4 regions of the Rahnella contaminans genome follow, and region 1 is predicted to be linked to each of the others. Evidence: predicted binding sites of a transcription regulator. Region 1 holds the regulator's gene; each other region holds the start of a gene.
The links. The regulator CRP, encoded in region 1, controls carbon source genes, mostly activating them, when cyclic AMP is high. The targets are predictions, from matches to a motif close to ATGTGANNNNNNTCACAT.
Positions count from the first base shown of each region.

Region 1 (8,046 bases):
ATTTTGCCGTCGGGACCGCCGGGCCGGGTTTTCCGCTGGAGGATTTGGTGCGTGAGCCGCTGTTTAGCGCCCCTTTTGGCGTGATTGCGCGGCAAGGGCATCCGCTGGCAGATGCCACCACGCTCGACGAATTGCAGTGCGCGCGCTGGGTGTTGCCGGAAACGGATATGGGTTACTACCAGCAGATTCAGCTTTCGATGAACGGCTTTAACGCACCAGCCGGGGAAACGCCGGTAAGAACGGATTCGGTAGTGTGCGGGCTGAATATGGTGTTGCAGTCGGATTATCTGACGATTGTGGCGAAGGCCATGCGCGCGCCGTTCGGCTTACAGGACAGGCTTTGCCTGCTCAATATCGATACGCTGCCGGAAGCGGAATATTGCGTGCTCTATTCGCAGAAATCGCCGCTGACGTTTGCCGCGCGGCGATTTCTGGATTTACTGCGAAGTCAGTGCCAGTCGTATCACTGGTCGTGACTTATTCGGCGTTCACTACTTCAAAACTGTGGGTGATTGTCGCGGCTTTGCCCAGCATCAGGGAAACGGAGCAATATTTTTCCGCAGACAGGCTGACTGCGCGTTCCACAATTTTATCCGTCAGGTCTTTGCCGGTGACGATGAAATGCAGGTTGATGTGCGTGAACAGACGCGGTGCTTCCTCGCGGCGCTGAGACGTCAGTTTCACTTCGCAGTCACGCACGTCGTTGCGGCCTTTTTGCAAAATAGACACTACATCAATCGCGCTGCAACCGCCCGCCGACATCAGCAACATTTCCATCGGGCTCGGGGCTTTGTCGCCCGCATTACCATCCATTGTGATCTGATGGCCCGACGCTGACTCACCTAAAAACGTCAGCCCTTCTACCCATTTTACGCGTGCGTGCATGTGCTCTTCTCCCGGTGGATAAATTCGTCAAATTTTCCCCTCAGACTACCCTTTCACCCAAAAACTGGCAACGTAACCCGATCGCCATCATGCTGAAGCGAGACAACAGAAGACAGCATTGCAAACCTGTGTTACAAACAAAGCCGAAACATACTTTCCAGTAAATTGCGGTGACGGTTTTTGCGGTTTAAGAACAGAACCCACGGTGTTAACAGCAATAATCAGGCTGTTTCACTCCGACATCCGCTTGCAGCATTTCTGGGGAGTTATATGCTGAAAGGGCGCTTTTTAAAGTAAGTGCCGTACAGGGAACTCTGAGCCCTGTGATTTTGGGCAGCGATAACAACAGAGGATAATAGCAAATGGTTCTCGGCAAGCCACAAACAGACCCGACTCTCGAATGGTTCCTGTCTCACTGTCATATACATAAGTATCCTTCTAAAAGTACGCTGATTCACCAAGGTGAAAAAGCCGAAACGCTGTACTACATCGTGAAAGGGTCGGTTGCCGTCCTGATTAAAGATGAAGAAGGCAAAGAAATGATACTGTCATACCTTAACCAAGGTGACTTCATCGGCGAGCTGGGACTCTTCGAAGAAGGGCAGGAACGCAGTGCCTGGGTGCGTGCTAAAACTGCCTGCGAAGTGGCTGAAATTTCTTATAAAAAATTCCGCCAGCTGATTCAGGTAAACCCGGATATTCTGATGCGTCTTTCCGCGCAGATGGCAAACCGTCTGCAAGTGACGTCAGAGAAAGTCGGCAACCTTGCCTTCCTCGACGTAACAGGCCGTATCGCGCAAACTTTGCTTAATCTGGCTAAACAGCCTGATGCAATGACCCATCCGGACGGGATGCAAATCAAGATCACCCGTCAGGAAATCGGCCAAATCGTCGGTTGTTCACGTGAAACAGTCGGACGTATTCTCAAAATGCTGGAAGATCAAAGCCTGATCTCCGCACACGGTAAAACGATTGTCGTTTACGGCACACGTTAATCCCTCAGAAATTGGCGCGGCAGCTAACTGTCGCGCCTTTTTTATGGGCTAAGCTTTACGCATGACGCTATGGCGAAGACTGTTCTATCATCCCGAAGTTAACTACGCGCTGCGCCAGACGCTGGTGTTGTGCCTGCCTGTTGGCATTTGCTGGCTTTTTGGCAATCTGCAAATGGGTCTGCTGTTCTCTCTGTGTCCCGCCTGCTGCAATGTCGCGGGTCTGGATACGCCACACAAACGCTTTTTCAAACGTCTGATGGTCGGCGGCACGCTTTTTGCCCTGAGCAGCATTCTGCTGCAAGTGATGCTGGAAAGCTGGCACATTCCCCTGCCGCTCATCATGTTCTCGCTGGCGTTACTGCTGGGCGTGACCGGTGAAATCAGCCCGCTGCATGCGCGTCTGTTGCCCGGTGCGCTGGTGGCGACCATCTTCACGCTGAGCATGGTGGGTCTGCGCCCGATGTGGCAAGCTCCGGCGCTGTTCGCCGCAGGCACCGCCTGGTACGGTATCTTTAACTGGGCGTGGTTTCGTATTTCAAAAGAACAACCGATGCGCGAAACCCTCAGCCAGCTCTATCTGCAACTGGCAGATTACTTCGAGGCGAAATACAGCCTGCTGACGCAACACACCGATCCTGAAACCGCGCTACCGCCACTGCTGGCGCGTCAGCAACAGGTTATCGATCTGATTGCCCTGCTTTATCAGCAACTGCACATGCTGCCGCAACACGGACATCATCATCACCATAAGCGACTGTTCCAGCGTTTTCAGGTCGCACTCGATTTGCAGGAACACATCACGGTGAGCCTGCATCAGCCGGAAGAAGTGCAAAAGCTGGTGGAAGAAAGCCACGCCGAAGCGGTTATACGACGTAATGCGCAGGTGATCTCCGCCCGTCTGCGGGTCATCGCTGATGACATTCTTTATCACCGTTTATCCGGGCGATTTACGATGGCCAACGAACTGGCCGCGCTGGAGAAAATAGCCGCGCGCAATCCGGAGAATCCGGTCGGTCAATTTTGCTATTACCATTTCAGCCGCATTGCGCGTTTATTGCGGACACAACGTCCGCTGTACCGACGCGATCTGATGAACACTCAGCCCCGCTTACCTTTCTGGCCGGCGTTGAAAAGTTATCTTTCCTTTAAATCGGTCGCGCTGCGCAATGCTGCCCGGCTTGGCATCATCCTGGCGATTGGCAGCAGCCTTGGTCTGTTTTTCAATCTGCCCAAGCCCTACTGGATTTTGCTGACCATCATGCTGGTCAGCCAGAACGGCTATAACGCCACGCGCGTACGTATCCAGCACCGTGCGCTGGGGACGCTGGCCGGATTACTGATTGCATCCGGATTGCTGAAGCTGGAATTACCCGAAAGCACCACGTTGCTCTGCATGCTGCTGATTACTTTGTTGTCCTACACGGTTTTACGCAAAAACTACGGGCTGGCAATGGTAGGTATGACAGTGACAGCCGTGTATACCCTGCAACTGCTGGCGATGAATGGCGTACATTTTCTCGTACCACGGCTGATAGATACGCTGATCGGCTGTGCGCTGGCTTTCGGCGGCACCATCTGGTTGTGGCCGCAATGGCAAAGCGGTTTGCTGCGCCAGAATGCGCATCAGGCGCTGGAAACCTATCAGAACGCAATCCGGTTGCTGCTTGAGGAAAATCCGGATGCCGCGAAACTCGCTTACACCCGAATGCAGGTCAATCAGGCGCATAATAAACTGTTCACCTCACTGAATCAGGCAATGCAGGAACCGGGCTTTAACTCGCATTATCTGGCGGATATGCGTCTGTGGGTGACGCACAGTCAGTTTATTGTCGAGCACATCAATGCGATGACTATTCTCGCCCGCGAGCACTACATGCTGCCGGAGAAACTGGCGACGGAGTATTTGCAGACCTGCGAAATCGCGCTGCAAAGCTGTCAGCAGCGGTTGCTTTACGACGGGCCCGGTGGTGAGAACACCTTGTTTAATGCGCCGGAGCTGCATCCGGATATGCCGCTGACCGAAATGGAACGCCACCTGCGGAGGGTGATATCGCATCTGAGTGTGATGCATACTATTTCGTCACTGGCGTGGAAGCAGAGACCACATCATGGGATCTGGTTAACGCGGCGGGCGTGATTTATAACTCCCTCCCCCTGCAAAAGGGAGGGGTGGGGTATTAAGGTCGGCTTAATTGTCTGAGTTGCCCTCAAACCAACACCCCATCCCAGCCTTCCCCTCGTGAAAGGGGAAGGAGCAAAAGTAAAACCTTTCAGCCATTGCAGGATAGAAGTAAAACGTCGATCTCCCCTTCGCAAGGGGGGAGCAGTCAGCCTGTAACTTTTGCCACAGCTTTCTCAAAGCGCCCCATCCCTTCTTCAATATCCGCGAAGTCGATAACCAGTGATGGTGCAAACCGGATCACATTCGGGCCCGCCACCAGCATCATCAACCCGAACTCAGCGGCGGCGGCATGAAACTCTCCGGCGCGGTTTTTGAAGGCATCCGACAGCTCGGCGCCAATCAGCAACCCCTGCCCGCGGAATTCGCTGAAGACAGAATATTTCTGGTTGATGGCATCCAGCGCGCTGATGAATTTCTCGCGGCGTTCATTGATACCGGCCAGCACGTCTGGCGTATTGATAATATCCAGTGCGGCTTCGGCGACGGCACAGGCCAGCGGGTTACCGCCGTAGGTGGTGCCATGTTTGCCCGGTTCCATCACCGATGCAACGTCTTCCGTTGCCAGCATGGCGCTGACAGGGAAACCGCCGCCCAGCGCTTTGGCGGTGGTCAGAATGTCCGGCGTCACGCCGTAATGCATGTAGCTGAACAACTTACCGCTACGCCCCATACCGCTTTGCACTTCATCGAGCACCAGCAGTGCCTGATGTTTGTCGCAAAGTTCACGCAGCCCTTGCAGGAATTCTTTGGTGGCCGGTGTCACCCCGCCTTCGCCCTGAACGGGTTCGACCACAATTGCGCAGGTATGATCGTCGATCACCGCTTTTACCGCGTCCAGATCGTTGAAGGGCACATGTACGATGTCAGCAGGTTTCGGGCCGAAGCCGTCGGAATATTTCGGCTGTCCGCCGACTGAAACAGTAAACAACGTGCGGCCATGGAAAGCGTTATGGAAAGCGATGATCTTACTTTTGTACGGGCTGTGGCGGTGGGAAGCATAATAGCGCGCAAGTTTGAATGCGGCCTCATTAGCTTCAGCGCCGGAGTTGGCAAAAAATACGCGGTCGGCAAAAGTGGCGTCGATCAACTTCTGAGCCAGTCGCAGAGCGGGTTCGTTGGTAAATACGTTACTGACATGCCACAGAGTTTCACCCTGTTCATGCAAGGCTTTAACCAGTGCCGGATGACAATGTCCGAGCGCCGTAACCGCGATACCGCCAGCGAAATCAACGTATTCGGTGCCCTGCTGGTCCCACACGCGGCTGCCTTTGCCCTTCACCGGAATGAATTTCGCAGGTGAATAAACCGGCAAAATCACTTTGTCGAACGTACCCCGATCTACCGCTGATTTTTCTGCCATAACCGTTTTCCCTTACTGAAGTAATATGAAAATATAATCACAAAATATGCATAAAAAATCACGCACAGGCAAACAGAAATCACACCTGATGGGTAAGTAATTTTATCAGCAAGATTAACTGATTAGATTTTAAGGAAATTATCCAGAAGCTGATGCCCCTGTTCACTCAGAATGCTTTCCGGATGAAACTGAACGCCATGCAGCGGTAAGGTTTTGTGCATGATGCCCATAATTTCGTCGCGCTGGCCTTCGCGCTCAGTCCACGCGGTGACGTCAAAGCAATCGGGCAGCGTTTCGGGCGCAATCACCAGGGAATGGTAGCGCGTCACCGTCAGCGGATTATTCAGCCCGGTAAAAACGCTGTTGCCGGTATGGCAGATGGGAGAAGTTTTGCCATGAATGGCCTGGCGGGCGCGGACAATCTTTGCGCCGAATGCCTGCGCCATTGCCTGATGCCCGAGGCAGACGCCGAGAACCGGCAGTTTACCGGCAAAATGGGTGATGGCTTGCAGGGAAATTCCCGCCTGATCGGGCGTACACGGGCCGGGCGAAATCACCAGATGTGACGGGGAAAGCTGTTCGATATCCGCAATCGTCAGTTGATCGTTACGCACCACGCTGACTTTTGCCCCCAGCTCGCAAAAATATTGGTAGAGGTTGTAGGTAAACGAGTCGTAGTTGTCGATCAGCAGCATGGTCAATCCCGGTAAAGTCGAAAAATTTACCGGGTAATTCTACGCATTTTTAACCGCAGGCTTCAGCCTTTTTGTCGATCAAGGTGCGCCGGTCAATGTGCCTCATCGATTTCACTGATCACCTGATTAAAAATCGCCACCAGGTCTGTTTCATCGCCAAAAACCGCCGTTTTGTTGGCGGCCAGCCAGCGCTCACGCCCGACTTTGGCCCACTCAATGTCATAACCGGCGTGGATAACCAGCTGCTCGATGAATATTCTCAGCGCGCGCCCGTTACCTTCCCGGAATGGATGCAACAGGTTCAGGCCGGTGTAATAGTGCGCCAGCCGTTCTGCCAGATTATCGTGCGGCCATCCGACCAGAAACTCTTCTTCTTCGAGTTCCTGCATCAGCGCGTTGCCTTCATTTTCGATGTATTCGAAATGGCAAAACTGCGTATCGTCTTTATAAATATCGATTTCGCGGAACTTGCCCGCCCACGGATAGATGTCCTGGAACAGGGAAAGATGGATAGCGCACAGATGCGGTAAGCCCATGGTGGCCGGGCCGAGCGGCATGGCGGCGGCGCGCAGTGCGGTGAAAGCCAGTTCGGCCTGCAACAGACGATGTTCCTCCCGGATCCCGAGGCTGTTTTTCAGAACGTTGATGCCGGGATAGTAGTAAGGATCGGCACCCGCCACGAGTTTATCGTTCATAGTGCCTCCTCAGCTCGGACAAGCGCTGCGAAATTTGTTCGTTATCCAGCGTGACGGCTTCAACCTGCAAACCATCAAGCAGACTGCTGGCCTGAAAGTTCTCCCGCTGACGTTCGCGAAAGAGTTTTTCCTGCTGTCTGAGGGTCATTTTTTTCGCCATATTTCCTCCCCGGATATGGCCATTCGGGCGCATACCTTGTGAAGGTAAGTATAGACAGAGAAAAAAGGGCACCCGGCTGAGTGCCCCAAACTCGGATTATTCAACAGCGATCGGCTGGCTGATGACGTCAGTTTTATGCTCACCCTGCAACGTTTTCACCCGGTCTTCGAGCTGCTTAACCGCCTGCGCGTCTGGCAACAGCGAGTATTTCAGCTCGAACACGGTGCTCTGGCCGGGTTGCAGTTGTTTCACGCGGCCTTGTTTACGCTCAATCGTCACCGGATAAGCATAGTTGGTGCCCGGTTCAATACCGGTGACATACCCCTGTTTCAGCGTGTCGGTGTTTTTCCACAGCGTCAGCAGCGGAAGCTGATGGGTATCGAACTCGATTGACGCGCCTTTATCACCGGCTTTGTTGACGACGCCCGCGACGGTTTTACCCTGCGCATCCGCCAGCGGCACCATGTTGAAGACCATTTCATCGAAGCCTTTGGTTGGCCCTGCGTAAGTCGGCCAGTCGGTCAGGCCTTTTTTGGCGTAATCGTTGAACGGAGAAATGGATTTTAGTGGTGCAATAAAGCGAGCGCCCTGCTCAAGGATTGGCTGACCAAAGTTGCTGTGATAAATAATCTGGTAGTCGTGCGGATAGTCCGACGAGTTGGTGAGTTCATCGTGAATGGTCCAGGACTGGCTGCCCGGCACGTAGCGCAGCTCAGTCCAGGTTTCCAACCTGGCTTTCTTGAAGGTATCTTCTTTGAGCTGCCCGCGCACGGTGATTTCGTACGGCGCTTTTTCTGCAATCTCCACCACGACTTTCGACGCTGGCGTGTTGCCTGCGCGGCCATGCAGCGTATAAATCATGCCGTCCGCGGTCACCGGATGGCCGGTCCATTCAAAGCCGCAGCGCACCATCATTTCGTTGAAACCTTCCAGCCAGCCTACGCCGTTGCGGCTTTCCAGATTGATGTACGCCGGATTCACCACTTCCTGCACCGGCGAATCCCAGCCCAGCCGGATGTTATCGCCGGTGACATGCAGTAAATCCATGCCGCGCGTCGGGCTCAGGGCGATGGT
Region 1 covers NZ_JAADJS010000004.1:354,885-362,930, reverse strand. Annotated here, with positions in the region: gene GW579_RS18865 (LysR substrate-binding domain-containing protein) at 1-476, shown strand, start outside; gene GW579_RS18860 (OsmC family protein) at 478-885, opposite strand; gene crp (cAMP-activated global transcriptional regulator CRP) at 1,248-1,880, shown strand; gene GW579_RS18850 (YccS/YhfK family putative transporter) at 1,942-4,017, shown strand; gene argD (bifunctional acetylornithine/succinyldiaminopimelate transaminase) at 4,208-5,422, opposite strand; gene GW579_RS18840 (aminodeoxychorismate synthase component II) at 5,545-6,117, opposite strand; gene GW579_RS18835 (putative adenosine monophosphate-protein transferase Fic) at 6,210-6,812, opposite strand; gene GW579_RS18830 (YhfG family protein) at 6,802-6,972, opposite strand; gene GW579_RS18825 (DUF4432 family protein) at 7,069-8,046, opposite strand, start outside.

Region 2 (8,046 bases), on a different contig from region 1:
AAGTTCCAGCGGCTTTATTTTTTGGCTGAGAATTGTCAGAAGCAAAATGAATCAGAGCAGATCAAGAAACCGCGCCGTCGCCGGTGTCACCGAATCCGCCTGATAAATTGCGTAGAGATCGGCAGGCAGCATTTCCGTCAGCGCGCAAAATCGCACACCCGGCCAGTGGATCCGTGCATAACTTTCCGGCAATAACGTAATTCCGTAACCGTTCGCCACCAGTGCCAGCGCAGTCTGCGGCTCATTCACCTGCTGTTTCACCTGCGGCAGAAAACCGTGCTGACGGCACATCGAATATAAATAACTGCCCAGACTCGACGTGTTCATCGGCATCAGAATAAAATCCTCATTCGCCAGCTGGCTGAACGCCACACTGTTTCTGATCGCCAGCGGATGATTCTCTGACAGCGCCACGGCCACGTTCTCACGCCCCATCAGCTTGCTCGATAACCCCTGCGGCAGCGCCAGCTTGGCCTCTCGCCAGATACCGATATCAATCCTTTGCAGCTGCAACGCGTCGATTTGCTGAACCGGCGTAAGTTCGGTAATCGACCAGCTGATTTCCGGCGCATGCCTGCCGAAATTGTTCAGCACGGGCATCAGCGGCCCCCAGGCGGCAGTGCCCACCGTACCAAACTGAATATGCCCGATTTCCCCCCGGCCAATCTTACGTACCTGATGCAAGGAACGGTTGATGCTGTCGAGCATCAGCCCTGCTTCACGCATCAGCGCCGCGCCCGCCGGTGTCAGCGACACGGAACGGGTGGTACGCAGAAATAGCGGCGTACCGAGAAGATGTTCCAGCTCTTTGATATGCAGGCTCAGCGGCGGCTGCGACATATTGAGCCGCACCGCCGCTTTGCTGAAACTCAGTTCCTCGGCCACGACGCGAAAGTAGTGCAGCAGGCGGAGATTAATCTGGCCGAGATCGAAAACTGAATCGGTGAATGGTCGCGTCACATTTTCTCCAGCAACATTTATTTTCCCTTAAATATTAGCGTATTGGATTTATAGATTTTGACTATAAATCCCGGCGGCGAACGGTATTAGACGCCACAGGCCGCTCACCCTAGCATTGCCTTCAACTCAACCCTACTGTCAATAATGAGAGAAGTGATCATGCTCAATAACAACGCGTTTGACTGTGCAGCAATTATCCGCCAGCGTGCCCCGGGCTTTATCCCACGCGCCGCGCTTATTTTAGGTTCCGGCCTCGGCACGCTGTGTGACGATATGTCCGGTGCGATTACCATTCCTTATCACGACCTGCCGGGGTTCCCTCAAAGCAGCGTCGTCGGCCACGCCGGTGAACTGGTTCTGGGCCATCTCGAAGGTGTACCGGTAATGTGCATGAAAGGCCGCGGCCATATGTATGAAGGCCACGGTATGTCGGTAATGACCAGCGCCGTCCGCACTTTCAAACTGTTGGGCTGTGAATTCCTGCTGGCGACTAACGCCGCCGGATCCATGCGCAAAGAAGTCGCGCCGGGTCGTTTGGTTGCGCTCACCGACCACGTCAGCTTTATGCCGGAATCCCCGCTGGCTGGCCCGAATGACGACCGTTTCGGCCCGCGCTTCTTCAGCCTCGCGAACGCCTATGACAAAGATCTGCGCGCGCAGCTTCACGCTGTCGCCGGCAAACTGGATATCGACGTGGCAGAAGGCGTATTCGCCGCCTACACCGGCCCGAACTTCGAAACGCCTGCGGAAATCCGCATGATGCAAACCCTCGGCTGCGACGTCGTCGGCATGTCTATCGTGCCGGAAGTAATTTCCGCGCGACACTGCGGCCTCAAAGTGCTGGCGGTTTCTGCCATGACTAACTTTGCCGAAGGTCTATCCGACACCCCGCTTTCCCACGAACAAACCCTGAGCTGCGCAAAACTGGCGGTGGGTGATTTCACCCGACTGATCCGCGCGTTCTTCGCCGACCTGTCAGCGGCTGGGAAATAAGGGACTTCTATGGAACAGGCATTCAACCGCCAGCGGATCAATATGATTTCCTGGCTGAGTTATTTCTTCACCGGTGCGCTGGTTTCAACGCTCGGGATCGTAATCGGCCCGGTGTCGCAGGCGTTTGGCAAAGACCCCGGATTTATCGGACAGATGTTTACGCTGATGAACATCGGCCTGTTCCTGCCGATCATGATAAGCGGCGTGCTGATGCGCAAATTCAATCTGGGCAAACAGCTGATTACCGGCTCAACCGTCTCTGTACTGACCTGCATCGCGCTGTTCCTGATGCCGACCATCACCATGTTCGGTATCGGCGTTTTCCTGATTGGCGCGGCGTCCGGCATCATGATGTCCATCGGCAGCTATCTGGTCGTACGCATCAATGAAGATCCGAAGAAACGCTCGGCGAACCTGATTCTCACCGATTTCTTCTTTGCACTGGCGGGTGTGATTCTGTCGCTGCTGCTGGGATATTTGTTCCAGCATGGCGCAAGCTGGCTGGCGATGTACGGCGTCATGGCGGTGCTGAGCCTGATGATGATCGTGCTGTGCGCCGGGCAGAAATTCCCGTCGATTCCGCAGGCTGCTGAGAAAGAATCATCAACCGGCCAGCAGCACGACCGCTGGGGCGTTTCGGTGTGGGTGTTGTGCTTCGCGCTGTTTGCTTTCCTGCTGGCGGAACCGGTGTTCACCATGTGGCTGCCAAGCTGGCTGAAAGAGCATTTCGGGATGGCGGCTGACCGCGCGGCGTTCTACATCACGACCTACTGGACCGTGAAATCCATCGGCCTGTTTGTGAATCAGTTCACCGTTCGCTTCGTGAAACTGCGCACGTATCTGCTGATTTCAGCGGGTGTCGGGCTGGTGAGCCTGGCCGTGGCGGCCAACAGCGGGAACCCGATGCTTATCCTGATTTGCGCTGGTCTGTTTGGCTTCTGCAATTCCGGCCTGTTCTCAGGCATCATGAGCTACGGCAGTTTGCAGGTCAGAAATTCGCCGCCAACGCTGACGTCAGCCTTGCTGACTATCGGCACCATCGGGACGCTGATCTTCTCCACGTTGTCGTCGCTGGTGTACAGCCAGTACGGGTTATTCTGGGCACTGAATACTGCGACCATCGCTTACGTCTTCCTGCTGGCGGCGCTGATTTTTGCCTCGGTCAACAGCAAAGCCGAAGCGCTGGAGCAACAACCGTCGCACTGATTTTCTTAAATATTGTGTATAAAAAAGGGAAGACTCTGCGGAGCCTTCCCTTTTCTTATTTCACTGCCACGATTAAAGCTGGGGGCAGCGCTGCAAACTGTTGAGCCAGGATGTTTCAGGCTGAGCAACCAGACGACGGGCTCGACCGTGACGACGCAGAATCAATCCTTTATCCTGCATTTCACTCAGGTCACGACGAATGGTTTCAAGACTTACATCCAGCGATTGTGCCAGTTCGCTTACCTGTAACACTTCATGCTGTTCTACCAACTGAAGGATGGCCTGATGGCGATTTTTTTTAAGCACCGGTTATTCCTGTATATTTGACAGTTGTGTGACCCATGTCACAAATAACGGAAACCATCATACCTGCGTTACATTGTTAATTTTGGGATCGATCTCAATTTTTCAGGAATCCCCACGAAGTTTTTACGCCTTCCGCAATTTTTGGTTCGCCGCGTTTCTCTGTCATACTATGCGCATGCTCCAAATCCCCGCCCGGTTCCGGTGAAAACACCCGTCCCGCCGGGATGAACCTCAAAGGAATTTTCATGGAATTCAATACTGCCGGTCTGATCTCGCTGGAAGAAGCGCTGGAAAAAATGCGCGCTTATGTCCCGTCCAAAACAGCGAAAGATACCGAATCTCTCCCGCTCGCTGCCGCCGCAGGCCGCATTACCGCCACGCCGGTGAAATCCCCGGTTTTCGTCCCGCCTTTTGATAATTCCGCGATGGACGGTTACGCCGTGCGCTGCGCCGATTTGCACACAGACGCCGTTCTGCCTGTGGCAGGTAAAGCCTTTGCCGGTGCGCCTTTCCACGGTGAATGGCCTGCCGGAACCTGTATCCGCATCATGACCGGCGCGCCGGTTCCGCAAGGTGCCGGCGCGGTGATCATGCAGGAACAGGCCGACGTGTCAGAAGCGGGCGTGCGGTTTACCGCAGAAGTGCATAAAGGCCAGAATATCCGTCTGACCGGCGACGACATCAAACAAGGCGACAGCGTGCTGCCTGCCGGTGTGCGTCTCGGCGCAGCTGAATTGCCACTGCTGGCTTCTTTAGGCGTGACGGAAGTTAACGTCTGGAAGGCGCTGAAAGTCGCGGTGTTTTCGACCGGGGACGAACTGCAACCCGTCGGGACGCCGTTAGAGGAAGGCCAGATTTACGACACCAACCGTTTCGCCGTGCGTCTGATGCTCGAACAGCTCGGCTGCACCGTACTGGATTTAGGGATAATCCGCGATAATCCGCAGGCGCTGCGCACAGCCTTTGAAGAAGCCAATGCCTTTGCCGATCTGGTGATTTCCAGCGGTGGCGTGTCCGTGGGCGAAGCGGATTACACCAAGCAAATGCTCGATGAACTGGGCGAAATTGGTTTCTGGAAACTGGCGATGAAACCGGGTAAACCCTTTGCATTCGGAAAACTGAAAAACAGCTGGTTCTGCGGTCTGCCGGGTAATCCGGTTTCTGCTGCACTGACGTTTTATCAACTGGTGCAACCGTTTATCGCTCAGCTTTCCGGCCACACCGCCTGGAAGTTCCCGCCGCGCCTGAAAGCTAAAGCCGTGACACCGCTAAAGAAATCCGCCGGACGCCTGGATTTCCAGCGCGGTATTTTCAGCACAAATGCCGAAGGCCAGCTCGAAGTACGCACCACCGGCCATCAGGGCTCGCACGTCTTTAGTTCGTTCAGCCTCGCAAACTGTTTTGTGGTGCTTGAACGTGAGCGCGAAAACGTCGCCGCAGGCGAAATCGTAGAAATCGAACCTTTCAACGCCCTGCTTAGGAGCTGATCATGGCGACGCTGCCGGAACTGACGGATGCTGAAACCCTGCGTTATAACCGCCAGATCGTGCTGAAAGGGTTTGATTTTGATGCCCAGGAAAAGCTGAAAGCCAGCCACGCGCTGATTGTTGGTCTGGGTGGTCTGGGCTGTGCGGCGGCGCAATATCTGGCAGCCGCCGGAACAGGCACGCTGACCTTGCTGGATTTCGATACGGTTTCGCTCTCAAACCTGCAACGTCAGACGCTGCACACCGATGCCAGAATCGGCATGTCGAAAGTGGGATCCGCCGCGCTGGCGCTGGCGGCAATTAACCCGCACATTCAGCTGAATCAGGTTGATGCTCAGGCGGATGACGAAATGCTGCACGAACTGATTGCCGCCTGCGACGTGGTGGTCGATTGCACTGACAACGTCACGACGCGAAATCAGCTCAATCAGCAATGTTTTACGCAGAAAAAACCGCTGGTCTCGGGTGCTGCCATCCGCATGGAAGGCCAGCTCAGCGTGTTTACATGGCAGCCCGGCGAGCCGTGCTATCGCTGCCTCAGCCGTCTGTTTGGTGAAAACGCGCTGACGTGCGTCGAAGCCGGCGTCATGTCACCGCTGGTCGGCACCATCGGCAGTTTGCAGGCCATGGAAACCATCAAGCTGCTGACGCACTTCGGCGAAACGCCACGCGGAAAACTGCTGATGTACGACGCCATGACGCTGCAATTTCGCCAGATGAACCTGATGAAAGATCCGGGTTGCGAGGTATGCGGGGATTGCTGATTCTCAGAGTCTGTCGCTGAAATTCAGGTAAAAAAAAGTCCGCAAATTTGCGGACTTTTTTATCAGAATCAACGATTACGTATTAATACCCTGACTACGTAAGTAGTCTTCGTAATTACCGGAGAAATCAATCACACGGGTCGGTGTCATTTCCAGAATACGCGTCGCCAGCGAGCTGACGAATTCACGGTCATGAGAAACGAAGATCAGCGTGCCTTCGTACATTTCCAGCGCCATGTTCAATGACTCGATAGATTCCATATCCAGGTGGTTGGTTGGTTCATCCATGATCAGGATGTTCGGACGCTGCATCATCAGTTTCCCGAATAACATACGACCTTTCTCACCACCGGAAAGCACTTTCACTTTCTTCTTGATGTCGTCCTGACCAAACAGCAGACGCCCGAGAACACCGCGCACAGCCTGCTCGTCGTCTTTCTCGGATTTCCACTGACTCATCCAGTCGAAAACGTTCAGGGTATCGTCAAATTCGTATTCGTGATCCTGCGCGTAGTAACCGATTTTTGAGTTTTCAGACCATTTAACTGAACCGCTTTCCGGCTCATGCTCACCCACCAGCGTTTTCAGCAGGGTGGATTTACCGATACCGTTGGCGCCCAGAATCGCGACTTTCTCGCCGACTTCCAGCATCAGTCCCAGGTTTTTAAACAGCGGACCGTTGTCGAAACCTTTAGTGATTTTTTCCACTTCCAGCGCATTACGGAACAATTTCTTGTCCTGCTCAAAACGCATGTATGGGTTCTGGCGGCTGGACGCTTTGATTTCGTCGAGCTGAATTTTATCAATCTGACGGGCACGGGAAGTAGCCTGTTTAGATTTGGAGGCGTTGGCGCTGAAGCGGCTGACGAACGATTGCAGCTCGGCTATTTGCGCTTTTTTCTTGGCGTTATTGGCACTCAGAAGTTCACGAGCCTGCGTTGCCGCCGTCATGTATTCGTCGTAGTTGCCCGGATAAACGCGCAGCTCGCCGTAGTCCAGATCCGCCATGTGCGTACAGACCATGTTCAGGAAGTGACGGTCATGCGAAATGATGATCATGGTGCTGTTACGCTCGTTCAGCACCTGTTCCAGCCAGCGAATTGTATCGATGTCCAGGTTGTTCGTCGGTTCATCGAGCAGCAGAATTTCCGGGTCAGAGAACAGCGCCTGAGCCAGCAATACGCGCAGTTTAAAGCCCGGTGCGATTTCGCTCATCGGGCCGTAATGTTGCTCAACGGGAATACCAACGCCCAGCAGCAGTTCACCGGCGCGGGATTCGGCGCTGTAGCCGTCCATTTCGCCGTAAGCGACTTCCAGATCAGCCACTTTGTAGCCGTCTTCTTCGCTCATTTCTGCCATTGCATAAATGCGGTCGCGCTCTTCCTTCACTTCCCACAATTCGGTGTGGCCCATGATCACGGTGTCCAGCACGCTGAACTGTTCGAATGCAAACTGATCCTGGCGCAGTTTACCCAGACGCTCGTTCGGGTCGAGGACCACGTTGCCGCCTGATGGCACTAAATCGCCACCGAGGATTTTCATGAAAGTGGATTTACCACAACCGTTCGCGCCAATCAGGCCATAGCGGTTACCGCCGCCAAATTTGACGTTAATGTTTTCAAATAACGGCTTGCTGCCGAATTGCATGGTGATGTTGTAAGTACTTAGCACAACGCTCGCTCTTCATTGGGAAATGTGATTTGGCGCGCATTATGCCACAACGGCGCGATGGGATCGCCTGTAGTTGTGTTCATTTTTCACTCAATAGCTAAAAAAGTGTGTTATGCGCAGGATTATCAGAGGGTCAGAAATGCAAAAAACCCGGCATCAGCCGGGTTTTTTTGGGTTAACCACTGAAATCAGAAGTTGTAACCGATCACGCCGTAGTAACCCCAGCCGGTAGATTTCACGTCGAAATTACCGTTACCGAAGTTCAGCTCAGCGCCGTCGGCCCACTGGCCGCCGTTGTGGAAATAACGCGCCACGAACGAGTAATGCCAGTGTGTGTAGTTCAGCGAGAGGATGTGGCTGGACGCAATAGAGTTATTAGAACGCGCTTTGTTGCCGTTCAGGTCACGGAAATCGTCATCGCCCAGTGTTGAGCCCCAGTCAAAGTTGGTGAACCCGATGTAGCTCAGGTTACCGCCCCACAGCTGCGTCAGAGGAACGAAGTATTTCACTTTGAAACGGTAGCCGTCCCAGCTGTTTTCGTTCGCTGCACCGTAGTTTTCCCACTGGTATTTTGCATACACGTTCAGAGACAGGCTCATCGGCAGATGGGTATCAATGTCGGTACCCAGACCCATATACCAGGTGTTCTGACGGTTATC
Region 2 covers NZ_JAADJS010000001.1:1,468,432-1,476,477, forward strand. Annotated here, with positions in the region: gene GW579_RS06520 (LysR family transcriptional regulator) at 52-960, opposite strand; gene xapA (xanthosine phosphorylase) at 1,120-1,953, shown strand; gene tsgA (MFS transporter TsgA) at 1,963-3,159, shown strand; gene GW579_RS06535 (DeoR family transcriptional regulator) at 3,232-3,465, opposite strand; gene moeA (molybdopterin molybdotransferase MoeA) at 3,711-4,952, shown strand; gene moeB (molybdopterin-synthase adenylyltransferase MoeB) at 4,955-5,716, shown strand; gene GW579_RS06550 (ABC-F family ATPase) at 5,792-7,387, opposite strand; gene GW579_RS06555 (nucleoside-specific channel-forming protein Tsx) at 7,576-8,046, opposite strand, start outside.
Region 2: a site for CRP is predicted at 3,492-3,509, ahead of GW579_RS06535 (DeoR family transcriptional regulator). Genes of this name have one in related genera too.

Region 3 (8,046 bases), on a different contig from region 1:
GGAAGGTATCTGCCATCTGAATAACAGTTTCCACGCGCCCGGCGTTAAGCGTATCGAGGAACTTGCGCAGGGCAATGTGCGTGGTGACATGAATGACTTTCAGCTTGTCGGTGTAAAGCACCATCGCGTAATCGCGGCTGCCCGTTAGTTTCGCCAGCAATTCCGTATGACCCGGATAAATATGCCCGGCAGAATGCATCGCTTCTTTATTAAGAGGAGCGGTAGCGATGGCCTGAACGTGTCCGGCCATCGCCAGTTCGGTGGCGCGTTTCACACAGCGATAGGCCAGATCACCCGCTTCTTTCTGCACTTTTCCCGGCACCAGCGTCTGCGGATCCGCCAGTGGTTCGTCAATCACGTTGATGACGCCCGGCGCGAAATGTGCCTGCGAAACGTCATCGATAATGCGTAATTCAGCGGCTGGCGTGATCCCGAGAGCGAGGATCCGGCGGAAAGTCGCCGCGCATCCGACAACCACCGCAGGCGTACCGGACAACTCACCTTCAGCTAACGCTTTAATGATAATTTCAGGGCCAATACCGGCAGGATCACCCATGGTTACTGCAATAATTTTAGTCACTCAATTTCTCCTCAATAAAGCGTAAAACTTCAAATAGCGTATTTTCAGTGCCGAACCCACCCGCTTTGGTCATAACCGGCAAACGGTTAAGCGGGCTGTCGAGTAAAAATCCCCACGGAACACAGCCTGCAATCTGTCCTTTGATTTCAAATCCTTTCGCACCCAGCGCCCGGGCAACGGCCAGCGCAATATCTCCGCCGGACAGATATAGTCCGCCCGGTTTCGTCTCCGGTTGCTGTAAAACGTTCTGAATCAGTTGCCCGAGAAAGACGGCAATGCGCCCGCCCATTTGCGGGCGGCTGATGTGATTTTGCTGGCAAAACTGGGCAACGGAATGCCGCTGCTCTTCACTCTGACGGGTACGGATAAAACAATGTTTGCCCTCTGCGATGGCGTGGCGAATTTCAGCAGAAAGCGTCGTCAGCAGCCGGTCTGAATCCGCAGAGAAGAGCCGGAGAACATCAATATCAATCAGTGAAACGGGGCGGTGTTGTTGTACAAAAGTAATCTGCTGCGCCGCGATTTCACTCATTGAGCCGACAACCGCCAGCAGCGGTGCGGCTGTGCGTTCAGTGATATTCTCAGGCGAGGTTTGCGGCGTCAGGCAATGTTGCGCCAGCGCATGGCTCAGGCCGGAAGCACCGACCAGCAGCGGTCTGAATGGCAAACTTTCTGCGGCATGAATAATCAGTTTCAGATCTTCTGCGGACTGGCTGTCGGCCACGACAATGCGAACACCCGAGGCCGTCAGCGCGAAAAGCTGTGCCTGAAAATCCCCCGAACGCAGCACCTCAAGGCTGATGTGATGCTGGCGCAGCGACGTCTGTTCAGCCAGACGTGCGCCGACGCTGGCCGTGCTGACCGGCGTTTTCGGGTCTGTGGCGAATTCAGTTTCCGTCAGTAAGCGGCCATTCACGTAGCAAAGCCCGTCTTTTATCACTCGCCCGAGTTCGGGTACGGCGGGCGCGATAATCGCCAGCGGGCAATCGAGTGCCATCAGCACAGCTTCGGTTTCTGCCCCCAGATTCCCGCGCAGCGTAGAGTCGATTTTCTTGAAGACCCATCCTTTCTCAGTGGAAAGCGGTGACCCGGCCAGCACAGCCTGCGTGACTTTTTCCGCGGCATCCTCTGCACTCATAGCCCGGCTGTCGGTGCTGTAAATCAGTGCATGACCGGTGCCCACTTTTACCACGCTGCCAGTGACATCAAACTGCACACATACCGACATTCCCTGCGCCACCAGCGCCACGCCAGTATCATTCGCGCCGGTAAAGTCGTCGGCAATCACCAGCAGCCCGGCGGATTTCTGAAGTGCTGTATGAGTTACGGTTTTGGCCATCGTGGCTCCGTGATGAATGAGGTCGGGTTAATCTTGCTGGTTATGATTATATTCAATCATGATTGATTATATGTGAGCAAGTTCAAATTATTCAACTTCAATTTCGCCTATAAATTGCCCTGACGATGTGAGGAGTATCGACCTTTGATGATTAAACTCACTCTTACTAAAGACTCAGACGGCAGGAAAAAGGCATGAATATAGACAGCACGATCATCAGCGGTTATCAGTCATTACAGGACATCGGCTACTTGCTGGCCGGAAAACGTCAGGTTTTACTGGTCAGCGACAAAAACATTATTGGCCTGCCGCCGGTGCAATCGCTGATAGGCCAGCTGGATAACGCAGGCTGCGAGGTGAGCATTATTGATAGTGTGCCGCCCGAACCGAACCAGCATGACGTCGCCGCTATCCTGAAAACACTGCATCAGCCGCAGGTCGATCTGGTGATTGGCGTCGGCGGCGGAAGCGTACTGGACGTCGCAAAGCTGCTTTCGATTCTGTGCGCCGGAGATGAAACCGTCACGCTCGACAGTCTGCTGGCGGGCGAAAAACCGCAACACCGTACGACGTCGTTACTGATCCCAACCACTGCAGGCACCGGCTCAGAATCCACACCAAACGCGATTCTGGCGATCCCCGAAAAGGAAACCAAAATAGGCATTATCACGCCGGTCATGCTGCCCGATTATGTTGCGCTGGTGCCTGAACTGGCCACCAGCATGCCCGCGCGCATCGCGGCGTCTACCGGCATCGATGCGCTGTGCCATCTGTTCGAATGCTTCACGTCGGTCATTGCTAACCCGGTCAGTGATAACTTCGCGCTGGTCGGCATGAAGAAGCTGTTTGCCAGCCTCGAAACGGCCGTTGCCGAACCGGAAAATCTGCAGGCGCGGCTGAATATGCTGTGGGCGTCATATTACGGCGGCGCATCGATTGCCCATGCGGGCACCCATCTGGTTCACGCTATGTCCTATCCGCTCGGCGGCAAATATCACATTCCTCACGGGGTAGCGAATGCCATTCTGCTCGCACCTTGTATGGCTTTTGTCAGGCCTTCAGCCGTGAATAAATTTGCGCAGGCCTATGACTTAATTCCAGATGCCGACCGGACATTACGTGAAGAAGAAAAATCCCATGCGCTGGTGGAATATTTTGACGCGCTGGTTCATCGCCTGGATTTGCCGGTCAAATTAAGCCAGCTGAATATCACACCTGACGACATTCCTTATTTGTCGCAGGGGGCAATAGAGGTACAACGTTTAATTAAAAATGTACCGATGCCGGTCAGCAAAAATCAAATAGCGGAAATTTACCGCAGCATTCGTTAACCCCTTATTTCATATCCGATTACAACGACGTAAAGAGAATAAAATGAATAATATTACCGGAGTCTATACCGCCATTGTGACGCCGTTCTCCGCCAGGGGAGAACTCGACGGTGACGCATTGCGCCAGCAGGTAAAACGCCAAAAACAGGCAGGAAATAATATTTTCTGTAACGGCACTAACGGCGAATTCTTTATGCTCAGCGAGCAGGAAAAAATTCAAGTCACAGAGATTTGTCTCGAAGCCGCGGGCGATGACACGGGCGTGATGTCGCATGTCGGCGAGATTTCTACCCGCGACACCATTCGTCTGGGAAAACAGATTGAGAAACTCGGCGTGCGTGCCGTGTCGGTGATTACGCCGTGGTTTGCGGCGTTACGCCCACAGGAGTTGATTGCGCATTTCCGCGCCGTCGCCGATGCGCTGACGGTGCCGGTGTATCTCTACAACATTCCGGCAAGAACCGGTAATACGCTGACGCCAGATGTAGTCCGCGTACTAGCCGATCATCCTAATATCAAAGGGATTAAAGACAGTGCCGGTTCGTACGAGAGCCTGCACGGTTTCCACGAAGTCAGCCAGCAGTTTGCTGATTTTGACGTGCTGACCGGGCCGGATTCACTGATTTATCGCGGTTTCACCGAAGGCAGCGCCGGCTGCATTTCCGGTATCGCCAATATCATCCCCGCACAGGTAAACGCTGTTTACCACCATCTGCAGGAAAACCAGCCTGCCGCCGCCGAAGCGGTTCAGGCAGACATCAATAAGATCCGCACCGATTTATACAGCATTGCGTTTTCACCGGCCGTGGTTAAAAAAGCCGTGAATATGCTCGGGTTTAACGTGGGTGAAAGCCGGTATCCGGTGGAATTCACGCAGGACGATACACAGAAGATCCTGACCGTCATAAAAGAATTTAATTTGCGCGGCTAAACGCGCCTTACCTAACGAATCTACCGATCTCCTGCGCATGAAAGTGCGCAGGCAGGGTCCCCTACGCGCTGTGTGAGGAAAAAATGAAAGAATTTAGCTCATCAGATACGTTAATTATTATTGGCATTGTGCTCGCCTACATCCTGTTCACCACCTGGCTGACCTACCGGTTGCGCAGTAAAACCAGCGGCGATTTCATGGAAGGTTCGCGCGCAATGCCTGCGTTTATTGTCGGCGTGCTGCTGATGTCGGAATACATCGGTGCCAAATCCACCATCGGGACGGCGCAGGCGGCTTTCGAAGGCGGTTTTGCGGCGTCCTGGTCGATTTTGGGTGCCGCCATCGGCTTCCCGATTTTTGGTCTGTTGCTGGTCAAACGCATTTATAACACCGGAAAAATCACGATTTCGGGCGCAATTGCTGAGAAGTACGGCAACACGACCAAGAACATCATTTCAATCATCATGATTTACGCCCTGCTGCTGGTTAACGTCGGGAACTACGTGAGCGGTGCAGCGGCCATTTCTACCGTACTGAAAGTGAATCTGCCGGTGGCAGCCTTTATCACCGCCGTCGTCAGTACGTTCTACTTTGCGTTCGGCGGCATGAAAGGTATGGCGTGGGTGACGATGCTGCACAGCGCTATCAAGTACATCGGCGTGCTGGTGATTTCAGGCATCGCCTTGCACATGACCGGTGGCGTGATGCCGATGGTCAAAGAGATGCCAGATTTCTACTGGACGTGGGACGGCAGCATTGGCGCCAGCACCATCTTCGCCTGGCTGATTGGCACCATCGGTTCTATTTTCTGCACACAGTTCGTCATTCAGGCCATCTCTTCCACCAAAAGCGCGGAGTCAGCCAAGCGTGCTACCTGGGTCGCGTTCTTCTTCTGCGTACCGATTGCGCTGGCGATTGGCATGATAGGCGTGGCGGCTAAATTCCTGCACCCCGACATGAACAGCCTGTATGCACTGCCGGTCTTTATTCAGGACATGAATCCGTGGCTGGCAGGTCTGGTGACCACGTCGCTGGTGGCTTCGATATTCGTCAGCGTCAGTACCGTTGCGCTGGCCATCGCCTCGCTGATTGTGAAGGATTTCTACGTGCCTTACCGTAATCCAACGCCTGAGCGTGAATTCAAAATGACGCGCTGGTTGTCGCTGCTGATTGGTTTCCTGCCACTGATTTTCGTACTGCAGGTACCGGAAGTGCTGAAACTTTCCTTCTTCACCCGCGCAATCCGCCTCTCGATTTCGGTGGTTGCGGTCATGGCTTTCTACCTGCCGTTCTTCAAAAGCGCGCGCGGTGCGAATGCCGGCCTGATCGGTGCCTGCGTCGTGACGTCCGTATGGTATGTACTCGGCGATCCGTTTGGTATCAACAATATGTACATTGCGCTGGTCACGCCGGCCATCATTATGGTGATTGACCGTTTGATCCCGCAGCGAGCCGTTAAAAGTAAAAATGCACAAATTATTCAAAAGTCTGGAGCTTAAAGATGACCACTGAAACGTTAACCGTCGAACGCAGCGGAAAAGTCCACATCCCGGAAAACGACGCCGCACGTCGGGACGCCATGTTGCCGTCTGATTGCCCGCAAAATCATGCCGCCAATCTGCTGCCTTTGCCCGACGGCAGCCTGCTGTGTACGTGGTTTGCCGGAACTCAGGAAGGGATCGCGGACATCTCGATTTATCTTTCACGCCTGGAAAAAGGTGCGCAAGTCTGGAGCCAGCCAGTAAAACTCTCTGAAGATGCCAGCCGTTCCGAACAGAATCCGGTGCTGTTTCTCGCTCCTGATAATGTGCTTTGGCTGATGTACACCGCGCAGAAATCGGGGAATCAGGACACCGCCATTGTGCGTTTTCGTCAGTCGCAGGATCTGGGCAAAAGCTGGGGCGAAATTGGCACGCTGCTCGGTCAGCCCGGCACGTTTATTCGCCAGCCGGTAACGGTACTCGCGAACGGCGACTGGCTGCTGCCGGTGTTTTATTGCCGGACGCAACCTGGTGAAAAATGGGTCGGCAACAATGATGACAGCGCGGTCAAAATTTCCAGCGATAAAGGCAAAACCTGGCGCGATGTCGCTGTGCCGGAAAGCACCGGCTGCGTACACATGAATATTACGCCGCTGCACGACGGCAGCCTGCTGGCGTTGTACCGCAGCCGCTGGGCAGACTTCATCTATCAGAGCCGGTCTGTCGATGGCGGCAATACGTGGACTGCGCCGCAGCCGACGGGGCTGCCTAACAATAATTCGTCCATTCAGGTCACCACGCTCACCAACGGCCATCTGGCACTGGTGTTTAACAAGATGAGTGCGGCAGATGCCAGTGAACGTCGCGCGTCTTTGTATGATGAAATTGAAGATGAAGAAGACGATGCCCGCTCTGAAGCGCCGGTGGAAACCGGCGGTCGCAGCGCGTTCTGGGGCGCGCCGCGTGCGCCGATGACGCTGGCGATTTCTGAAGACGACGGCCGCACATGGCCTTACCAGCGCAATCTGGAAACCGGCGACGGCTACTGCATGACCAACAATTCGCAGCAAAAACTGAACCGTGAGTTCTCTTATCCGAGCATCAAACAGGGGCTGAACGGTGAACTTCACATCGCGTTTACCTGCTACCGTCAGGCGATCAAATACGTCTGCGTCGATGAATCCTGGGTAAAAGGCTGATCCCTCAGGCCCGCTGTCGCGGGCTTTTTTTATCAGGAGCTAAACATGATTACAGGTCATTTACAGGCGCTGGAACTGGCCACATTACCCGATGCACTTCGCCAGATCCTGACACTACCGGCGTGTTCACTGGACGCACTGCGCGCGCGGGAAGACGGGCGTTTTCAGCCGGAAGGCGCTGAGTGGTTTTGCACGATTGGCAACGCGAATACGTCACCGGCGGCGGAACGGCATACGGAATTTCATCGTGACTGGCTGGATATTCAGGTCGTGCTGGAAGGCGAGGAAATCATTGGTTTTGATACGCGAAACGTCACCGGGCAGCCCGCCACCGAACGGAAACCCGATCTGTTTATTCTTGAAAACCCTCAATTGCCGAAAGAGATTTTACTGCGCAGCGGGGATTTTGTGACGTTCGCCCCGGGCGAACCGCATCGCGCATTGTGTTGTACAGACCGCCCGGCCGTTGTGCGCAAAGCCGTTTTCAAAGTCCCGGCTTCGGCATTCAGGAGATAAGTCATGACCTCTGTTCCTGTCAGACATGCACTGGTGACCGGTTGCAGTTCAGGCATTGGCGAAACGGTGTGCCAGACACTGCTGGCACAGGGCTGGAAGGTGACCGGGCTGGCGCGCCGCGAGGTGAGTTTCCCGCACGCTAATTTCACCGGAATTGCACTCGATATCACCGATACGGCAAAACTGACCGCCCTGCTGGAAACGCTTTCCGGCGTTGACGCGCTGATCCACGCGGCGGGCATGATGAAAGCGGCGCCGCTGGGGCAACTGGATACGCAGGCCAGCACAGCACTGTGGCAGCTGCATGTTGGTGTTGCAGAAGTTCTGGCCAACCGGCTGGTGGACAAAATGCCGGACGGTGGCCGCATCGTATTGCTGGGCAGCCGCACTTCTTCCGGCGTTGCCGGTCGCAGTCAGTATGTCGCGACTAAATCGGCCATGTTCGGAATGGTGAGAAGCTGGGCGGCGGAGCTGGCACCGCGCGGGATTACCGTCAATATTGTTGCGCCCGGCGCGACGCAGACGCCTATGCTGGAAAATCCGCAACGCCAAAGTTCACCGCCGAAGCTGCCGCCAATTGGACGTTTTATCCAGCCGCAAGAAGTCGCCGACCTGGTTTGCTATTTACTCTCCCCTTCAGCATCGGCAATCACCGGCCAGCAATTAATT
Region 3 covers NZ_JAADJS010000002.1:375,247-383,292, reverse strand. Annotated here, with positions in the region: gene GW579_RS10870 (D-threonate 4-phosphate dehydrogenase) at 1-580, opposite strand, end outside; gene dtnK (D-threonate kinase) at 573-1,919, opposite strand; gene GW579_RS10860 (iron-containing alcohol dehydrogenase) at 2,114-3,250, shown strand; gene GW579_RS10855 (dihydrodipicolinate synthase family protein) at 3,294-4,181, shown strand; gene GW579_RS10850 (sodium:solute symporter family protein) at 4,265-5,680, shown strand; gene GW579_RS10845 (sialidase family protein) at 5,683-6,861, shown strand; gene GW579_RS10840 (NanQ anomerase/TabA/YiaL family protein) at 6,907-7,377, shown strand; gene GW579_RS10835 (SDR family NAD(P)-dependent oxidoreductase) at 7,381-8,046, shown strand, end outside.
Region 3: a site for CRP is predicted at 1,990-2,007, ahead of GW579_RS10860 (iron-containing alcohol dehydrogenase). Genes of this name have one in related genera too.

Region 4 (8,046 bases), on a different contig from region 1:
GCTGCGGCGGCGTCTTTTTGGCCTGAGCAATAAACCGCTGCCGGTAATCCCTCGGCGAAACACCGTACGCACGGTTGAACACCACGGAAAAATAATTACTGTCGTCAAAGCCGCATTCGGCGGCCACGTCACCGATCGCCTTGTTGCCATAACGCAGCAAACTCATTGCCCGGCACAACCTGAGCTGGCGCAAATAGTTCATCACGCTTAGCCCGGTGTGTTGCTTGAATAACGCGCGCAGGCTGCGGGGATTCAACTGATGTTGCTGACAAAACGTCTCCAGATGGAACGGTTCGGCAATGCCTGCCCGCAGCGCCATAAGCAATAAATCCAGCTGATGTGCGTCGGGCAACACACCGCTGTCTGGCCGGTGCCGGAAGCGTAGCAAGAGCAGCGCCAGCTGCATCAGCAACGCTTCGCTCAGCTGAACAGACAGCGGCTCGGATTTCATACACTCCTTCGCCAGCTCATCCACTTTATCGCGCAAAACGGACATCCCGAGCGTGCTCAGCCGCCAGTAACGCTGTTCCTGGCTGGCATTTTCTCCCGGCAATAATTGCGCCCAGTCGGCTTCCAGCCGGAAACGTTCGCGGCAAAACAGCACATTATCGAGCGCCAGTTCATTGGCCGATTCATAGCTGTGCCGGTCTCTGGCGTTGATGTAAAACAGGTCGCCGCAGGTAATGGGATAGGGAATATCGTTCCAGATATGCATGCCGTTGCCACGCCAGACGATCACCAGTTCATCGAAATCGTGGTCATGGGTGGGAAAATCCGCCTGCGGATGGCGCTCTTCTACCACCACCGAGTTCATCCCGGTCAGAAAGAGGTCATTTTTATTGAGTCTTAAAGACATAGCAGCAATCCCATACCCGTTTGACGGCAAGATAAACGAGGCGGCTCAGGCAAAAACCTGAGCGCACGAGAGGCACCGCTTAACGTAGCTGATCACGCATGAGTTTTGGCGACACCGAAAATTCCCGACGGAACTGCGTCGAGAAATGGTTACTGTCACTGAACCCGCAGGCATAAGCGATATCCGTAATGCTCTGATCGCTGTGATGTAAACGACGGCGGGCTTCCAGCAGGCGCAGGCGGTTGAGATACCGCTGCGGCGTCATGCCGGTGTAATGCTTCATCTGCCGGTGCAGCGTGCGCAGCGCCAGCGAAAAACGTTCGGCGGCCTCGGTCCAGTTAACGTCCTCACTGTAATGTGACTGGAGCCATTGCAAAAGTTGGTTAACCTTGTTTTCCGAGGTATCTCGCAATTGTGGCTGAAAACAGTCCTGATAAAGCAGGATCAGCAACTGTAAAAACAGGCTTTCGCGCGTGGCGATGTGTTCCATTTCTACACTGGCGGGCAGCGCTTCCAGCTGCGCGATACAGTTCAGAACCTGATGCAACACGCACGGGCTGAGCTGCCAGTGGATCTGCGACTGATAGTGATGCTCCTGTGGCAGAAAATGGCCGACATCCTGAATAAAGCGAAACGCTTTTGGCGAACGGAAAAGCACATTGGTCAGCCGCAGGTTATCCACGTTTTCAAACAAATGATGATCGCTGGCGCGGACAAAACACACCGTTCCGGCGGTCAGGGTATACGGATTGTCATTAAAGATGTGCACGCCCGATCCGCTTTCCACCAGCATAATCTCGTGGAAATCGTGGTAATGCTCCGGGAAAACGTCTTGCGGTAGACGCCGCTCAACCGTCACAGTCAGCTCAGGTGCCGCAAAATAATCATCACCCTTCAGTAACGTCATTTATCGCCTCCGGTTCAGGAAATCATGATGCTTCGGAAAACCACCCTACCCTGCGCGTGCCGTTCTTGCCTTCAAACGGCGGCGTGAAAAACGTCATAAACGGTCAGATTTTTAAGATTCACCCCTTCACGCAACAGATCTGCGGCGAAGATCACAGTCGCCCGCCCCGCCCGCATCCCCGTTTGCAAAACCTCGCCAGCGCCAGCTTTCGGCTGATCTGTGATCTGCCTCGCATCTACCTTTTTAATGCTGCCATCCCGTCAAAACCGATGGCAATCACCGGAAGGTGACCCTGCAACGCCTCCCCTACACTGGCCGCATATTCAATAAGGAATGGCCGCTATGAGAACTCACCATCTTGCCGCTATTGACCTCGGCGCTTCCAGCGGCCGGGTAATGCTGGCGACGTTTACCCGCCACGATGCAGACCCGGCAGCAACGCTGACGCTGAAAGAAATTCACCGTTTTCCCAATAACCTGATGCACGTAGATGGTCACGAAACCTGGGATCTTGATGCGCTTGAAAAGCACATTCTCGAGGGGCTGAACCGCCTGGATGCGTCGGGCATTCAGCTCGACGGTATCGGCATTGATACCTGGGGCGTGGATTATGTCCTGATCGACGAATACGGCCAGCGTGTAGGGTTGCCCGTTTCCTACCGCGACAACCGCACCGAAGGCGTCATGGCGCGGATGGAGCAACAGCTGAGCCGCGAAGCGATTTACCAAAAAACTGGCATCCAGTTTATGCCGTTTAATACGCTCTATCAGTTGCGTGCACTGAGCGAACAGCATCCTGAGGTCGTAGAAAAAGCCGCGCATCTGCTGATGATCCCGGATTATTTCCTTTACCGTCTTACCGGCAAGCTGAATCAGGAATACACCAACGCCAGCACCACGCAGATGCTGAATATTTCCACCGGCGACTGGGATGAAGATCTGCTGAAACTGGCAGGCGTACCGCGTCAATGGCTGACAAAACCGAGCCAGCCCGGCCATTCTCCCGGCCTGTGGCACAGCCCGCGCGGCCGCAGCGTACCCGTTTTCAGTGTCGCCACGCATGACACCGCCAGCGCAGTCGTGGCCGCGCCGCTCACCGGCACGCACAGCGCCTATATCAGTTCCGGCACCTGGTCGCTGATGGGCATCGAAAGCCCGAAAGCGTTCAATCACGTCGGCGCGATGCACGACAATGTCACTAATGAAGGCGGCATCAACGGCAGCTACCGCGTACTGAGCAATATTATGGGGTTATGGCTGTTCCAGCGCGTCTGCCGCGAACTGAATATTCAGGACCTGCCTTCATTAATTACGCTGGCCAAAAACGTCCCGCCGTTCACCTATCTGATTAACCCGAACGAAGACCGCTTTATCAATCCGCCGTCAATGGTCGATGCCATCCGCGAAGCCTGCGGGCAGGCGGGAGAACCGGTTCCGGTCTCACCGGCTGAACTGGCGCGCTGTATTTTCGACAGTCTTGCCATGTTGTACCGGCAGGTGGCCGTTCAGCTGGCGAAGCTGCAAGGCGAGCCGCTTCGCGACATTCACATTGTCGGCGGTGGCAGCCAGAACCAGTTCCTGAACCAGCTTTGCGCAGACACCTGTCAGGTAAACGTCAGCGCCGGGCCGGTTGAAGCCTCCACGCTTGGCAATATCGGCTGCCAGCTGATGGCCCTTGATGCCGTAAAAGATGCCGCTGAATTTCGTCGCATTGTCGCCACGAATTTCGAACAACGCCATTACCTCCCCCGTATTCACGAGGATTTCCCAATTCACTGGCGCCGTTTTCAGGCGCTCTGTCACGCCAATGAGGAGCTCGCAGTATGACTTCATCTATCGATCACGCATGGACGCTAGCCAAAGAACGTTTTGCCCAGCTGGGCATTGATGCCGAAGCTGCAATCAAACAACTCGATTCCCTGCCGGTTTCCATTCATTGCTGGCAGGGGGATGACGTCGCGGGTTTTGAAAATCCGGAAGGCGGGCTGACCGGCGGTATTCAGGCGACCGGCAATTACCCCGGCAAAGCGCGGAATGCACAACAGCTGCGGGCGGATTTAGAACTGGCGATCTCAATGATCCCCGGCCCTAATCGCCTGAATCTGCATGCTATTTATCTGGAATCCGATAATCCGGTTCCGCGCAATGAAATCGAACCGAAGCATTTCACCGGCTGGGTCGACTGGGCGAAGAAAAACAAATTGGGTCTGGACTTTAACCCGTCCTGTTTTTCGCATCCGATGAGCGCGGACGGCTTCACGCTCTCCAGCGCCAATCCGGAAATCCGCCAGTTCTGGATTGAACATTGTCAGGCCAGCCGTCGCGTTTCCGCCTCCTTTGGCCGCGCGCTGGGCACGCCTTCCGTCATGAATATCTGGGTTCCGGACGGCATGAAAGATGTCACCGTGGATCGTCTGGCACCGCGCCAGCGCCTGATGAGTGCGCTCGACGAAGTAATTGCCGAGAAGTTTGATATCACCGAACACATCGACGCCGTCGAAAGCAAACTTTTCGGCATCGGCTCTGAAAGCTACACCGTCGGCTCCAACGAATTCTATCTGGGCTACGCCGCCAGCCGCGGCACCGCGCTGTGCCTCGATGCCGGGCATTTCCATCCGACCGAAGTGATCTCCGACAAAATCTCGGCCGCCATGTTGTATGTGCCGCGCCTGCTGCTGCACGTCAGCCGTCCGGTGCGCTGGGACAGCGACCACGTCGTGCTGCTGGATGACGAAACGCAGGCCATCGCCAGCGAAATCGTGCGCCATAACCTGTTCAACCGCGTGCATATCGGGCTGGATTTCTTCGACGCTTCCATCAACCGCATCGCCGCCTGGGTTATTGGCACCCGCAACATGAAAAAAGCCTTGCTGAAAGCGCTGCTGGAACCGACCGACCTGCTGAAAAAACTGGAAGTCGAAGGCGATTACACCGGCCGCCTGGCCCTGCTGGAAGAACAAAAATCGCTGCCGTGGCAGGCCGTCTGGGACATGTATTGCCAGCGTCACGACGTGCCGGTCGGCGCTCAGTGGCTGGATACCGTTCGTCATTACGAAACCAGCGTGCTGGCAAAACGCTGATTATCGAAGAATTTATGGCTGAAAAGCATTCACCTTATTCGCAGGAAAGAACTGATGAAAACATTATTTAGCGCGTGGTTTGTACAGGGCATGGTCAAAGCGACCACCGATATGTGGCTGAAAGGCTGGGACGAGCGCAACGGCGGCAACGTCAGTATGCGTCTGCTACCGGAAGACGTGGCACCGTACAAAAATGATTTTTACGCCCAGCCGCGTCAGGTTGAACTGACCCAGCACGCGCCGGATCTGGCTAACGAATACTTCATCGTGACCGGCTCAGGTAAATTCTTCCGCAATGTGCAGCTCGCCCCTGCCGAAGCGCTGACCGTTATTCAGCTCGATGACAAAGGCGCCAGCTACAAAATCCTCTGGGGCCTGACCGCGGGCGGCCTGCCGACGTCAGAACTGGCATCCCATCTGCAATCACACGCTGTGCGTAAACGCGTCACAAACGGGCAGGATCGCGTGATCATGCACTGCCACGCCACCAACCTGATTGCGCTAACCTATGTGCTCGAACCCGACAGCGCGAAAATCACCCGCAAGCTGTGGGAATGCAGCACCGAATGTCTGGTGGTCTTCCCCGACGGCGTGGGCATTGTGCCGTGGATGGTCCCGGGCACCGACGGCATCGGCGCAGCCACTTCCGACCGGATGCAACATCACAGCCTGGTGCTGTGGGCCTTCCACGGGATCTTCGGCTGCGGCCCGACGCTTGATGACGCCTTTGGTCTGATCGACACCGCGGAAAAATCGGCGGAAATACTGGTGAAAGTGATTTCAATGGGTGGGATGAAACAGACGATCCAAACCGACGAGCTGATTGCGCTGGCTAAACGTTTTGACGTCACACCTTTTGAGGCCGCTTTAAAAGCCTGAACCGGCCATTAAGGCTCCCACTTATTAAAAACCCGGCACAGGAACGACGGAAAGTTTCCTGTCGCCGGGACCGGCGCAGATCAGGAGCCGCGCGGTCAGAATATTGATTTTAAATAAAATATGAGAGGGAATTTTATGAGTTTCATGCTTGCTCTTCCAAAAATCAGCCTCCACGGCCAGGGCGCGATCAGCGATATGGTTGCGATGCTGGCGACAAATCAACCGGGCAAAGCGCTGATCGTCACTGACGGTCAGCTGGTCGAGTTAGGTCTGCTCGATGGCCTGTTCTCCGCACTGAAAGCCGCCGGACTGCCGTATGCGTTATACGGCGGCGTGGTGCCTAATCCGACTTCCGCACACGTAGACGAAGGTTTCCGTCAGTATCAGGAAAATCATTGCGATTATCTGATTGGTTTCGGCGGCGGCAGCCCGATTGATACCGCAAAAGGCATCAAAATTCTGACAGCCAATCCGGGGCCGGTGACGATTTATTCCGGCGTCGGCAAAGTGACGAAACCGGGCGTATTTCTGGTGGCGGTCAACACCACGGCCGGTACCGCTGCGGAACTGACCAGTAATGCGGTGATCATCGACAGCCAGCGTCAGGTAAAAGAAGTCATTATCGATGCGAATCTGATCCCGGATATCGCGGTGGACGATCCGTCGATTATGCTGAAGATCCCCGCAGATGTTACCGCAGCCACCGGTATGGACGCCCTGACGCACGCCATCGAAGCCTATGTTTCTGTCGGCGCGCATCCGCTGACCGATCCGACGGCGCTGGCGGCGATCTCGACCATTACCCGTTGGCTGCCAGAAGCGGTGGATCATGGCGACAATATTGAAGCGCGCGAGAAAATGGCGCAGGGACAATATCTGGCCGGGATGGCGTTTAACAGCGCCGGGCTGGGATTAGTGCATGCGCTGGCGCATCAGCCGGGCGCGACGCACAACCTGCCGCACGGCGTCTGTAATGCCATTCTGCTGCCGGTTGTGGAAGAATTTAACCGTGCTTACGCCCCGCATCGTTTTGCCGATATCGCACGCGCCATGGGCGTGAATACGCAGGGCATCAGCGAAACGCAGGCCAGCATTGCGGCGATTAAAGCGATCCGTGATTTGTCGGCGAGAGTGGGAATTCCATCAGGATTCAGAGCATTAGGCATAGTCGAAGCCGACATTGAAGGCTGGCTCGACAAAGCGCTGGCTGACCCTTGCGCGCCGTGCAACCCGGGAACCGCTACGCGCGAAGAAGTGCGCGAGCTTTACATGAAAGCGATGTGACTTCTTTTCTCCTCCCCCTTCGCAGGGGAGTGAGAAAACCAAACCAGGAGAATTCGAATGATCCGTAAATCCTTCGTTATGCAGGTCAACCCGAATGCGCATGCGGAATATCAGCGGCGGCATACACCGATCTGGCCGGAACTGGCGGAGATCCTGAAAGCACACGGCGCGCACCACTACAGCATTTTTCTCGATGAAAAACGTAACCTGCTGTTCGGGTATGTGGAGATTGAATCAGTAGAAAGATGGAACGCCGTGGCGAAGACGGAAATCTGCCAGCAATGGTGGAAGCATATGGCAGACGTGATGCCTGCCAATGCCGATAACAGCCCGATCAGCAGCGATCTTAAGCCGGTCTTTTACCTCGATTAACCCGCTGTTCCCCGCTTTTTCCCTGCGCGGCAGACTGACCGTTTTTCCCCTGAGCCGGTCTGGCCGCCGCCGGTTTTTTCCCTGCACGGAATTCGGTGGATTTACCTTTTCCGGTCGCCGGATTTTGCGCTTTGGATCCGGTGAAACGCGTCGCGGCCGGTTTGTCTTTCCCGGAACGTGATGGCGTAAATTTCGGATCAAAGCCGTCCGGAGGCACCAGGCAATCCGGGCGGATGCCGATCAGGCGGCGCATACCCATCGCCGTCAGCGCTTCGCGGATCACCGGCCAGTTCACCGGATCGTGATAACGCAGCAACGCTTTATGCAAGCGACGCTGACGATCGCCTTTCGGCACCACCACGTCCTCACTTTTGTAATCCACTTTCCCGAGCGGATTTTTGCCGCTGTAATACATGGTGGTCGCGCTGGCGAGCGGTGACGGATAGAAGTTCTGCACCTGATCCAGCCGGAAGCGGTTCTTCTTAAGCCACAGCGCCAGATTGATCATATCTTCCGTTCGCGTCCCCGGGTGGGCAGAGATGAAATAAGGGATCAGATACTGCTCTTTTCCGGCCTGTTTGGAATAGCTGTCGAACAGCTCTTTGAACCGGTAATAACTGCCCATTCCCGGTTTCATCATTTTCGACAACGGCCCGGTTTCGGTGTGC
Region 4 covers NZ_JAADJS010000002.1:197,719-205,764, reverse strand. Annotated here, with positions in the region: gene rhaR (HTH-type transcriptional activator RhaR) at 1-856, opposite strand, end outside; gene rhaS (HTH-type transcriptional activator RhaS) at 936-1,763, opposite strand; gene rhaB (rhamnulokinase) at 2,106-3,590, shown strand; gene GW579_RS10120 (L-rhamnose isomerase) at 3,587-4,843, shown strand; gene rhaD (rhamnulose-1-phosphate aldolase) at 4,898-5,722, shown strand; gene fucO (lactaldehyde reductase) at 5,858-7,006, shown strand; gene rhaM (L-rhamnose mutarotase) at 7,064-7,378, shown strand; gene GW579_RS10100 (YgiQ family radical SAM protein) at 7,353-8,046, opposite strand, start outside.
Region 4: a site for CRP is predicted at 1,981-1,998, ahead of rhaB (rhamnulokinase). Genes of this name have one in related genera too.